2 regions of the Janthinobacterium sp. BJB304 genome follow, and region 1 is predicted to be linked to the other one. Evidence: predicted binding sites of a transcription regulator. Region 1 holds the regulator's gene; the other holds the start of a gene.
The links. The regulator FliA, encoded in region 1, starts transcription of late flagellar genes. The targets are predictions, from matches to a motif close to CTAAAGTTTNNNNNNNNNNNGCCGNTA.
Positions count from the first base shown of each region.

Region 2: CSQ95_RS15975 (FlxA-like family protein) is a predicted target of FliA. The motif match lies at 3,014-3,040, and genes of this name have one in related genera.

Region 1 covers NZ_PDZN01000004.1:158,893-164,495, reverse strand. The annotation lists gene CSQ95_RS29615 (FxDxF family PEP-CTERM protein) at 1-28, shown strand, start outside; gene CSQ95_RS06415 (hypothetical protein) at 177-1,034, opposite strand; gene CSQ95_RS06410 (translation initiation factor Sui1) at 1,106-1,468, opposite strand; gene motD (flagellar motor protein MotD) at 1,531-2,319, opposite strand; gene CSQ95_RS06400 (flagellar motor protein) at 2,325-3,071, opposite strand; gene CSQ95_RS06395 (RNA polymerase sigma factor FliA) at 3,053-3,784, opposite strand; gene CSQ95_RS06390 (antiactivator of flagellar biosynthesis FleN protein) at 3,830-4,693, opposite strand; gene flhF (flagellar biosynthesis protein FlhF) at 4,686-5,603, opposite strand, start outside.
Region 2 covers NZ_PDZN01000012.1:140,087-145,689, forward strand. The annotation lists gene CSQ95_RS15955 (HAD family phosphatase) at 1-71, shown strand, start outside; gene CSQ95_RS15960 (alpha/beta fold hydrolase) at 130-930, shown strand; gene dcd (dCTP deaminase) at 1,063-1,632, shown strand; gene CSQ95_RS15970 (PrpF domain-containing protein) at 1,663-2,901, opposite strand; gene CSQ95_RS15975 (FlxA-like family protein) at 3,070-3,411, shown strand; gene CSQ95_RS15980 (cell wall metabolism sensor histidine kinase WalK) at 3,444-4,931, opposite strand; gene CSQ95_RS15985 (response regulator transcription factor) at 4,934-5,603, opposite strand, start outside.

The DNA.
Region 1 (5,603 bases):
CGTACGGCGCCGCAAGACGGCTGCCTGACCCGCACCCGGTGCCTGCAAGCACTGCCGTAGCTGGCAGACCTGGCGCCGGTGCGGCGACGCCATGCACGGACTGGCCATGCACGGACTGGCCTATGCACGGACTGGCTTATGCACGGGCCAGCCTATGCAGGGGCTGGTCTACGCACTCAACCGTGCGTGGGCCGGCCCGTATGCTGACGGAATTTCGCGGCGATGCCATTCGCCTTGATCAGGGCGGCGGCCTGCTGCTCGGGTGTCAACTCATTTTGCAGCCAGTGCCAGTAGCTGTCCTGGTAGGGATTGGTGGTGCCGGGCGTGAGGATGTCGTCGTAGACCATGCGCAGGGCCAGCAGGTAGCCATACGCTTGCGGCGCGTCTTTCTGCACCACATCGCCATCGCGCAGGTAGGCCATCATCAGGGTCGACACGCTGGTCAGTTCCGCCTCATCCGCCTGCGCCGTCAGCTGGGCGATGGCTTGCCGCTTCCATGCCTGCACCAGCGGATCATCGGGACGGTTGCGCAGCGCGCTGCGGTCGCCGAACGGGCCTTCCGACAGGAACAGGGTAGCCGCGCCCGGTACGCCGCCTTGCGCGGCAGTGGCCAGGTAGCCGAGGCGGTCCTCGCGCTGGCGCTGCGTCAGACCCGCGCACAGCTGCTGCTGGGCGGTTTTTTCTTCCACCGTCATCTCGCGCCCCAACTCGAATTCCATCCCCGGCAAGCGGTTTTCGCGCTGGAAGACGATGCAGTCGTCGATCAGGTTGTAGGCCGCATACGCGTCCTCCGGCTTGCCGCTGGCGCCCAGGCGTTCGAGCCGCTGTGCCAGGGACACGACAACGGGCGCGGCATCGGCGACCGAGGTGGCGTCGATATTCAAATACGACGCCAGGCTGCGTCCCGCCGGCGCGCTGGCGGCAGCGGTGGCGCCAGTGTCCGGCGCGCCGCCATCGGGTGCGGGCCAGTATACGAGCGCCAGCACTGCCGTGATGGCAGCGGCGATGGCAATACCGCTCAGTTTGCTGTTCATATGAGGTGGCGCATAAAAGGAAATGCACGTTACCACAGGCGCACGGCAGCAGGCCGCACGCCTCCGCACGCTCAGCCGCCGGCCTTTTTCGGCTGGTGGCCCAGCTTGGCCAGCGCCGCCATCACCGTTTCGACATGGTCGCCCTGCACTTCGATCACGCCATCCTTGACCGTGCCGCCCGAGCCGCATTGCGTGCGCAGCTGCTTGCCCAGCAGGGCCAGCGCGATGGCGTCCAGCGCCAAGCCCTTGACCACGGTCACGCTCTTGCCGCCGCGGCCCTTGGTCTGGCGCGACACGCGCACCACGCCATCGCCCGCCGGCGCCGTCTTGGCTTGCGCCTTGCACGCGCATTGCGCCAGCGGCTGGCGGCAGGCGGGACACATGCGGCCCGTTTCAGTGGAATAGACGAGACCGCCCAGGGAGCTGCTTTTCATGATGGAGAGATAATAGGTAGAAATAAAAGAAAGATGGCCGCGCTTGTAGCAAGCGGCGGCGTTCAGTTGGCGGGAACCGGTGCCGGCGCCACAGGCGCCGTCGGCACTTCCGTCACCGTTTCCGGGATGCCCGAGAGGATCGTCACGGCGACCCGGCGGTTGCGCGCGCGCCCTTCCGGGGTTTCGTTGGGCGCCACCGGGATATTGTCGGCGTGGCCCACCGCCGTCAGGCGCGACGCCTGCACGCCGCTGGCGATGAACAGGCGCACCACGGCGCTGGCGCGCGCGGCCGACAATTCCCAGTTCGAGGCAAAATTGGAATTGCTGATCGGCTGCACGTCCGTATGCCCTTCCACCTGCACGTCGTGCGTGTCATCCTTGAGCAGCACGGCGACGGCGCGCAGGGCCTGGTCCGATTCCGCCGTCAGGCGCGCCGCGCCCGGGTCGAACAGCACGCTGGCATTGATTTCCACGCTCACGCCGCGGCTCGTCTGCGTGACCCGCACCTTGCCTTCCTTGACCAGCGGCGCCAAGGTGGACGTGAGGTCCTGCGCCAGGCGCGTCATGTGTTCGCGCTCGCGGCGGATCGCTTCCGTGCGGCGTTTCAGGGCGGGATTCGGCAACGGGATCGCCTGCGGCGCTTCCATGATGATGGGCGGCGCGCCCTTTTCCAGGCTGAAGGCCTGGCCGATGGCATTCTGGAAGACGCGGTACTTGCCTTCGTTGACTTGCGAAATCGCGTACATCACGACGAAGAACGCGAACAACAAAGTGATGAAGTCGGCGTACGAAATCAGCCAGCGGTCCTGGTTGTCCGGTTCCTCGTCATACTTCCTGCGCGCGCGCCGCATCATGATCAGTGCTCGTGCAGCAGGCTGGACACGCGCTCTTCGATGATGCGCGTATGGTCGCCCGTGGCGATGTCGTACAGCACGGCGGCCGTGATTTCATACTGCAGCACGCGGCGCGAGACGATGGCCTTGAGCTTGTTCGCCACCGGCAGGAACAGCAGATTGGCCAGGCCCACGCCATAGATGGTGGAAACAAAAGCCACGGCGATGCCGCTGCCCAGTTTGCTCGGGTCGGTGAGGTTTTCCATCACGTGGATCAGGCCCAGCACGGCGCCCAGGATGCCGATGGTGGGAGAATAGCCGGCCGCCGATTCCCACACCTTGACGGCCTGGCGCTCGGCCATTTCGTAGGCGGAAATTTCCACGTCGAGCAGCTGGCGCAGCTTGTCGGGCGCGATGCCGTCGACGATCATGCGCAAGCCCTTGGCGTTGAAGCGATCAGCCGTGTTTTCCATCAGCCGCTCGAGCGCCAGCGGGCCGTCGCGGCGCGCCGTCAGGCTCCATTGACCGATGTCGCGCGCCAGCGCGGCGCGCGTGTCGGCGGGCGGCAGGAAGACCCAGCGCAGCATTTCCAGGCCGCGCACGAAGGTGCGCAACCGCGTCTGCAGCAGCACGGCGCCGAAGGTGCCGATGATGACGATGGCGAAGGCGGCCGGCTGCAGCAGGGAGGCCATCTTGCCGCCTTCCAGTGCCTGGCCGACCAGCAGGCCCGCCAGCGCCAGCGCCAGCCCGATTACGCTGGACCAGTCCACGCCTGCTCCCTCAAGGTTGCGCGCAGGCGCGCGACGGCCTGGGTATGCAGCTGCGAGACACGCGATTCGGATACGCCCATCACCGCGCCGATCTCCTTCAGGTTCAGCTCTTCTTCGTAATACAGGCCCATGAGTATTTTCTCGCGTGGTGGCAGCGCGTCGATGGCATCGATCACGGATTGCCGGAAATCGGTATCGAGCAGGGAACGCAAGGGGTCGCTGTCCTCGTCCACGCAGTGGCGGTCGAGGAAGCTGTCATTGCCGTCCGGGTCATGAAAGTCTTCGTAATACACGAGCTGGTGGCCGCCGCCGTCGCCCAGCATTTCCTGGTAGTCGGCCAGCGACATCTTGAGCAGCTTCGCCACTTCCGATTCCGTCGGCGGATGGCCGAGGCGCTGCTGCAAGGTGCTCATCGCCTCTTCGATCTTGCGCATGTTCTGGCGCATGCTGCGCGGCAGCCAGTCGCTGGTGCGCAATTCGTCGAGCATGGCGCCGCGGATGCGCAGCACGGCATAGGTCTCGAACTGCGCGCCATGCGTCTCTTCATAGCGGCTTATGGCATCGAGCAGGCCGATCATGCCGGCCTGGATCAGGTCATCGACCTCGACCGAAGGCGGCAATTTCGCCTTCATATGGTGCGCCAGACGCTTCACCAGCGGAATGTGCTCCGTCAGCAAATAGTCCTTGTTCGATTTCCCTTTGACCGTGTACATAGGCTGCTTATTGTTTTCTCATCTTATCTGGTGCTGCGGTTCGATTCAGGCGCTGAACTGGTGCGGGCTCCCCGTCTGGTACAAGGTGCCGCCAAGCACCGGCGCCGCCGAACGGGCCAGCCGCTCGGCCAGTCCGCGAAACGCCACCGAGGCGCCCGCCAGCGGAAACGCATCGACCACGCTGCGGCCCAGGCGCGCCGCGCGGTGCAGATATTCATCGGCAGGCACCGAACCCATCGAGGTCAGCTTCACGGCCAGGTAGCGGCTCGCCGCCTGTGCCATATTATCGTATACCACTTTTGCCTCGGATTCGGAAGCGCCCGTGACGAGAATGCCGAACGGGCGGCGTCCCAGTTCCTGGCTCAGGCGCTTGATCAGGCAGTAGGCCGCCTTGATCGAAGTGGCGCTGGTCGACACTTGCACCACGATATCCGACGAGGCCATCAAGGGCACGGGGAAGCAATCGCCCTCGTCGGCCACGACGCCGTCGACCAGCACGATGCCGCTCTGGCGCGCCAGCACCTCGAAGGTCTTGCCCAGGCGGCGCAGTTCGTCCTCGCCCGCATAGTCCATGCTGTCCATCAGGTGGTTGCGCGCGCCCAGGCTGGCCACGCCGAAGCCTTGCGGCACCTGATGGATGACCTGGTTCAGGCCGCACTGCTGGCGCGCCACGTCGCGCAGGCTGGCGCCGTGCGCCAGTCCCAGCCGTGCAGCCACGCCATCGCTGCCGCCGCTGGCGTCAAGCAGCAGCACGTCATTGCCGCCATAGGCGAGCGAAGCGCCCAGGTTGACCAGCATGGCGCCCTTGTCGTCCTGCGGCGTGGCCGAGAGGAACGTCATGACGCGCGGCTGCGGGCCGGCCAGCATGCGGCGCAAGCCCTCGGCCTGGTCGAAATCGAAATTAGCCAAGGTGCACCCCGCGCGCTTCATTGTTGCGGGCGGCCGCCTGCGCCATCAGGAGCGGCAGTTCGGCGTCGGAAAACTGCGTGGCCGCCGAGTCGCGCTTGAGCTTGAAGGCGCGGTCGATCAGGTAGCCGCGGTCGGCCAGGTACAGGTCTTCCGGCACGCGCTGGCCGTTCGACACATAAAACAGGTTCAGCTTCTGGCGGATCACCACGTCGAGCACGTTGCCGATCGACGCCGCTTCATCGAGCTTGGTCATGATGCAGCCGGCCAGGCCGCTGCCCTGGTAGGCGCGCACCACTTCGTTCAGCGTTTCCTGCGTCGCCGTCGAGTTCAGGCACAGCAAACGCTTCACGTCGGCGCCGGCGCCCGACAGCATGGCCACCTGTTCCGTCACCATCTGGTCGCGCTGGCTCACGCCCACGGTATCGATCAGCACCGTGTGCTTGTTCTTGAGTTCCTTCAGGGCGATGCGCAAGTCCGCTTCGTCCTTCACCGAATGCACCATCACGCCGAGGATCTTGCCGTAGATGCGCAGCTGTTCGTGCGCGCCGATACGGTAGGCGTCCGTGGTGATCAGGGCCAGCTTTTCCGGGCCGTGGCGCATCACGCAGCGGGCCGCCAGCTTGGCCGTGCTGGTGGTCTTGCCGACACCGGTCGGGCCGACCAGCGCGAACACGCCGCCCTGCTCCAGCATGGCGTCTTCATTGGCGACCGTGTTCAGGTTGCGGCTCAGGACGGTCTTGATCCAGCGCATGCTTTGCGCGCCGTCGAGGCCGGCGGGCAGCTTGTCGATCAGGTAGCGCGCCAGGCTGGCCGAGAAGCCGGCCGCCAGCATTTCGCGCAGCACGACGGCTTTTTGCGGCTCGCGCTGCTGCGTCGAACCCCACGAAATTTCCGCCAGCTGGGTTTCCAT
Region 2 (5,603 bases), on a different contig from region 1:
TGGGCGAAGTGCTGGCTTCGTTCGTGCCCGGCATGGCGGCGGTACAAGGGCAATTAGAGGCCTTCCTCTGATCCGTCTTGCCGGCATGCCATTACAATTGCCTATCGCATTCACCGGCACCGTCCCACGATGACCCTCCCGCAACTGCACTTTGCCCACGCCAACAGTTACCCTGCCGGCACCTACCGCAAGCTGTTCGGCTTGCTGGGCCAGCACTACACCGTGCAGGCGCTCGACATGCATGCGCACGACCCGGATTATCCCGTCAGCACGGGCTGGCCCGAGCTGGTGCGCGAGTACATCGACGACCTGGAACGCCGCTACAGCGCGCCCGTGATCCTCGTCGGCCATTCGCTGGGAGGCATGCTCAGCGTGATGGTGGCCAAGCAGCGGCCCGACCTGGTGCGTTGCGTGGTCTTGCTCGATTCGCCCGTGGTGGCGGGCTGGCGCGCCTTGCTGGTGCGCCTGGCGCGCAACACGGCGCTGGGCGAGCGTTACTCTCCCGCCCGTTTTTCCGCCCGGCGGCGCAAGCTGTGGCCCGACGCGCAAGCCGCGTATGAACACTTCGCGGCCAAGGACATGTTCGCCATCTGGGCGCCGCAAGTCTTGCGCGATTACATCGACAGCGGCCTGGTTCCCCATCCGGACGGGGTGCAGCTGCGGTTTACGCGCGAAGTGGAAACGCAGGTCTACCGCAGCTTGCCGCACCATATCGGCGGCCTCGTCAAGGATGGTTTGCCCGTGCCCATCGGCTTTATCGGCGGCACGGAATCGGTGGAATGCCGCCAGGCGGGGCTGACGGCCACGCGCAAGTTGGTCGGCAAGTTTTTCCGCCAGGTGCCGGGCGGGCATCTGTTTCCCATGGAAAACCCTGAACTGACGGCGCAAGTGGTGCGCGAGATGATCACGGCATTGCTGGCGAAACAATAGCCTTCCACCAAGGATTTTCAGGGGATGGGGGCCAACAGCGGCGGATTTTCGCGTAAAATCCTGCCATTCGGGCCGCGCCTGCACCAGGCGCGCCGCCCCAGCCATTCGATATTCTAGAAAGATACCCCTGCGATGACGATTAAAAGCGATAAATGGATACGCCGCATGGCGGAAACAACGGGCATGATCGAGCCGTTCGAACCGGGCCAGGTCAAGGAACGCGACGGCAACCGCATCGTTTCCTACGGCACCTCCAGCTATGGCTATGACATCCGTTGCGCCGACGAGTTCAAGTTGTTTACCAACATCAACACCACCATCGTCGACCCCAAGGATTTTGACGCGAATAACTTCGTCGACGTGTCGGGCAAGGGCTATTGCATCATCCCGCCGAATTCGTTCGCGCTGGCCCGTACCGTGGAATATTTCCGCATTCCCCGCAACGTCTTGACGATTTGCCTGGGCAAGAGCACGTATGCGCGCTGCGGCATCATCGTTAACGTCACCCCGTTCGAACCGGAATGGGAAGGCTATGTGACCCTGGAGTTTTCGAATACGACACCGTTGCCGGCGAAAATCTACGCCAACGAAGGCGTGGCGCAAGTGCTGTTCTTCGAATCCGACGAAGTGTGCGAAACCTCGTACAAGGACCGCGGCGGCAAATACCAGGGCCAGGTGGGCGTGACCCTGCCGAAAACCTGATTGCTTGAACGGGCGGGGCCCAGTCCTGCTTTAAATCTGTTTCAGCAGCCACGCCTTCAGCGCCGTTGACGGCTGGTACAGGGGAACATGGCCGCGCAGCAAGATTTGCGCGCTGCGCCGGTAGGCCGCGCCGTCGATGGTGATGTTGCCCGTTGCCCCGTCCTGGCGCGTCACGATGGTGGTGTCCAGGATGCCGGCCGGGTTGGCTATGCCCAGTTCCATCTCTGTTTCCGCTTGCTTGACTGGCGGCACGCCGCGCGCCAGCGCATGCGCCACCGTGCCCGGTATCAGGCAGGCGGCCGCCAGGCAGCAGCCCCCCGAGACGGCCAGCGAGGCGTGGCCCGATTGCGGCGTAAAGTAACGCACCGCAATATTTCCCTCTCCCGCCGCCGGCCCCACGATGCAGAACTTGGGGATGGTTTCGCTGCGTTCCAATTCCGCCAACGTCATCAACCCGCCATCGCGCTTGCGCAAGCCCATCAGCAGTCTCGCCGCGCTCCACACCTGGCGGATCGCCTGCATGAACGCCGTGTCCGCTTCCAGTTCCGCGATGGACTCGTGCGCCGTCTTGCCGAACTGGCTCGCTGGCGCGATGACCATGGGCACGGCCACATCCACGCACGAGACCGCATAACCGTGCACCACATCCTGCGCATTGCCTGTTGGTAATAACTTGCCCGTCTTGGCGCCTGCCGGCTGCCGCAGGAACAGGTCCACGCGGGGGAAGTTGCCGGTCACGCCAGGAATGCTGGCGGCCGTAAAGCTGCCGTCGCGTTCGCGCGCCATGCGCGAGGTGGTGATGACGCCCGTGTTGGTGTTGCGGATATCGATATCGTGCGCGCCGATGGCCAGCGCCTCGATCACGCCGCTGTCCAGTCCCCACAGTTGCAGGGCGGACGACATATTGCCGCAGTTCACGCTCCAGTCGATATCGCCGTGTTCGCCAGCCAGCTGGGCCAGGGTGCTGACCAGGCGCGGCTGGCCCGCATGCTGTTCCACCTCGGCGAGGAAGACTTTATTGCTGGTGGGCGCGCCCCGACCCATGCCCGTGATTTGCCGGTTGCCCGGCTGCCGGCCGGACTGGGGCACGCCCATCAGGTGGCGCAGCAATTCCTCGCGCAGCGTTTGCTCGGCCGGCACGCAGGCCCCGTGCAAGACCAGGCCCGTCGATGTGCCGCCACGCATGTGGTGGACGGGAAACTCGATCACGCCGCAGCGTTGGCGGGGCACGAGGTCGGGCAGGGCGGGCAGCAGGGGCGTCATCATCATGGATCGTGGTCAAGGCAGGAAGCGCCAGTGTGCCAGTTTTTCTTGCTGGCGTGCAATCGGATGGTGCGCGCGGCGTCTTTACATGGCTTTACCCGCCTTTACATTTGCCGCCCTGTATTGAGTACCTTGCGCGCCGATAATAAGGTATTGAATAATCAGGGGGGCAGTATGGTAGCGGCAATCGGTTCCGGCAGCGCAGTCAGCGCGGCCAGTGGCGCCAGTGCGGGCAGCAGTGCGCAGATCGCGGCGTTGCAAAAGCAGATCACGGCGGCGCAAAAACAGTTGACGGAGTCGCAGAAGGGCGAGCAGACGGACGCGTCGCAAAAGCTGCAGCAGCAGCTGGCGCAGCAAATTCAGGCCTTGCAGGCGCAAATCGCCCAGCTACAGGCGGCGGCCGCGCAGAAGGCGGCGCAAGGCGATTCCCAAACGGCCAGCAGTGCTGACACGGCGGCCAGTCCCGCCAAGTCCGCCTCGTCCACGCTGGGCAGCATCATCGATACGCAGGCGTAACAACACATCCACGCACCAGGCTTGCCGACAGTTCAGCCTGGCGTTTTGACGGGCAGCAGCATTTCCACGCACAAGCCGCCACCGCTGCGCAAGCTGGCCCCGATGCGGCCGCCATGGGCGTTGATGACGTGCCGGGCGATAGCCAGGCCCAGGCCGTGTCCATCCGTGCTGTGCTGGGTATTACTGGCGCGGAAGAACGGTTCAAAAATGCGCGCCAGGTCCGCGCCAGCCACGCCGGGGCCCCGGTCCAGCACGGCGATGCGCAGCCAGTCGGACATGCGAGACAGTTCCACTTCCACCGTGCCGCCATCGGGGCTGTGCTTGACGGCGTTGCGCACCACGTTTTCCACGGCGCGCGCCAGCAATTCTGGCTGGCCCGTGACGCTGGCGTCGGGCATGGCCGCATCGCCCGCCAGTTCGACGTTCAACTGGCGTGCCCGGGCCTCATAGCGGGCGTCGTCCACGATGTCGTGCACGAGGTCGGCGATGCTGACGTCTTCGCTGTGCATGTGCCCGGCTCCCGTTTGCCCGGCGCCGGCTTCCAGCCGTGACAGCGTCAGCAGTTCACCGATCAGTTTATCCATGCGTTCGCTTTCGCGTTCGATGCGCTGCATCGAGGCGGCCATCTTTTCCGGCTGCTGGTGCGCCAGGCCGATGGCGGCCTGCAGGCGCGCCAGCGGCGAGCGCAACTCGTGCGAGACGTCATGCAGCAGACGTGTCTGGCTATCCATGAGGCTGCGCAAGCGGCCCGTCATGCGGTCGAAATCGCGGCCCAGGTCCGTCAATTCATCGCCGCGCTTGCCGCTGGCGTGAAAACGCGGCGCCAGATTGCCGTGCGAGGCGGCCTCGAACGCTTGCCGCAGGTCGCGGATGGGGCGCGCAAAATACCAGGCCAGCAGGAAAGAAAACAGCAGGCTGGCGGCAATGGCCGCCCCCAGGGGAATGAAGGTGCGGTAGGGCGTGTCCATGCGCGGGGGCGGGCCGCGGCCGAATTCGCCGCGTGGCGGCGCAGTGCCTGCTTCGTGGGGCCGTGGACCGGCTCCCATGGCGCGCGGGCCGCTCATGGCGACGGCGTTGAGCGTGTCGCGCGCGGCGCCTGCTTCGGCATTGCGGAAGCGTTCGGACGAGGGCAGGAACAGCAGATAGCGCTGGCCGTCGCTGCCGGTGACCGTGCGCACGACGGGATGGGCCTGGCTTTGCTCCAGCATGGCGCGCGCCTTGGCCAGCATGGCGGGATGCACCGCGCGGCCCATCAGTTCGTGTCCGCGCGCATCGACGGCAAACACGCGCATGCGCTCGAGCTTGCTCAGGAATTGCCGCAAGGCCTGGCTGCCGCCCGCTTCCAGGGTGGCGCTGGCGGCCTCGATGATCATTTGCGCGGGCGGACTGGTGTCGATGTCGAGGGCCCGCTCCTGCTGGGCCGCCCGGTTTTTCAGCCAGAAGGTGCCGCCGATGCCGATGGTGGCGGTCACTTGCGCCAGCATGATGCACAGAAAAAACTTCCAGAACAGACGGCCCACGCTTACTCCTTGATCAGCTGGTAGCCGAGACGGTACACGGTCTGCAGGCAGGAGCGGCCATCGGCCAGGCTGCCCAGTTTGCGGCGCAGGCTGCTCAAGTGCACGTCGATATTGCGGTCGAAGCGGGCCATGGGACGGCCCAGACCCAGTTCCGATAATTGATTCTTGCTTACGGGCTTGCCCGCATGGCGCACCAGCACTTCCAGCAAGTTGAATTCCGTGCTCGTCAGCTCCAGGTGCGCGCCGGCCCAGGAAACGCGGCGCTGTTCCGGCCACATCGTCAGTTGCCCTACGGTGAGCGGCGCCAGACCCGAGCTGTCGTGCGGCGCCGCCTGCGCGCGGCGCAGGATGGCGCGGATGCGCGCCGTCAGCTCGCGCGGCGTGCACGGTTTCGTCACGTAATCGTCGGCGCCCAGCTCCAGGCCCACGATACGGTCCGTATCGTCGCCGCGCGCCGTCAGCATCAGGATGGGCAGGTTGCTGCCGGCGCGGATGCGGCGCAGGGTTTCCAGTCCATTCATGCGCGGCATCATGACGTCGAGGATGGCGATGGCGTACAGGCCCGTCAGCGCCTCGGCCGCGCCGCTTTCGCCGTCATGCACGGCGCGGGCATCGAAACCTTCCTGCGTCAGGTATTCCTGGAACATGCCGACCAGTTCCACGTCGTCATCG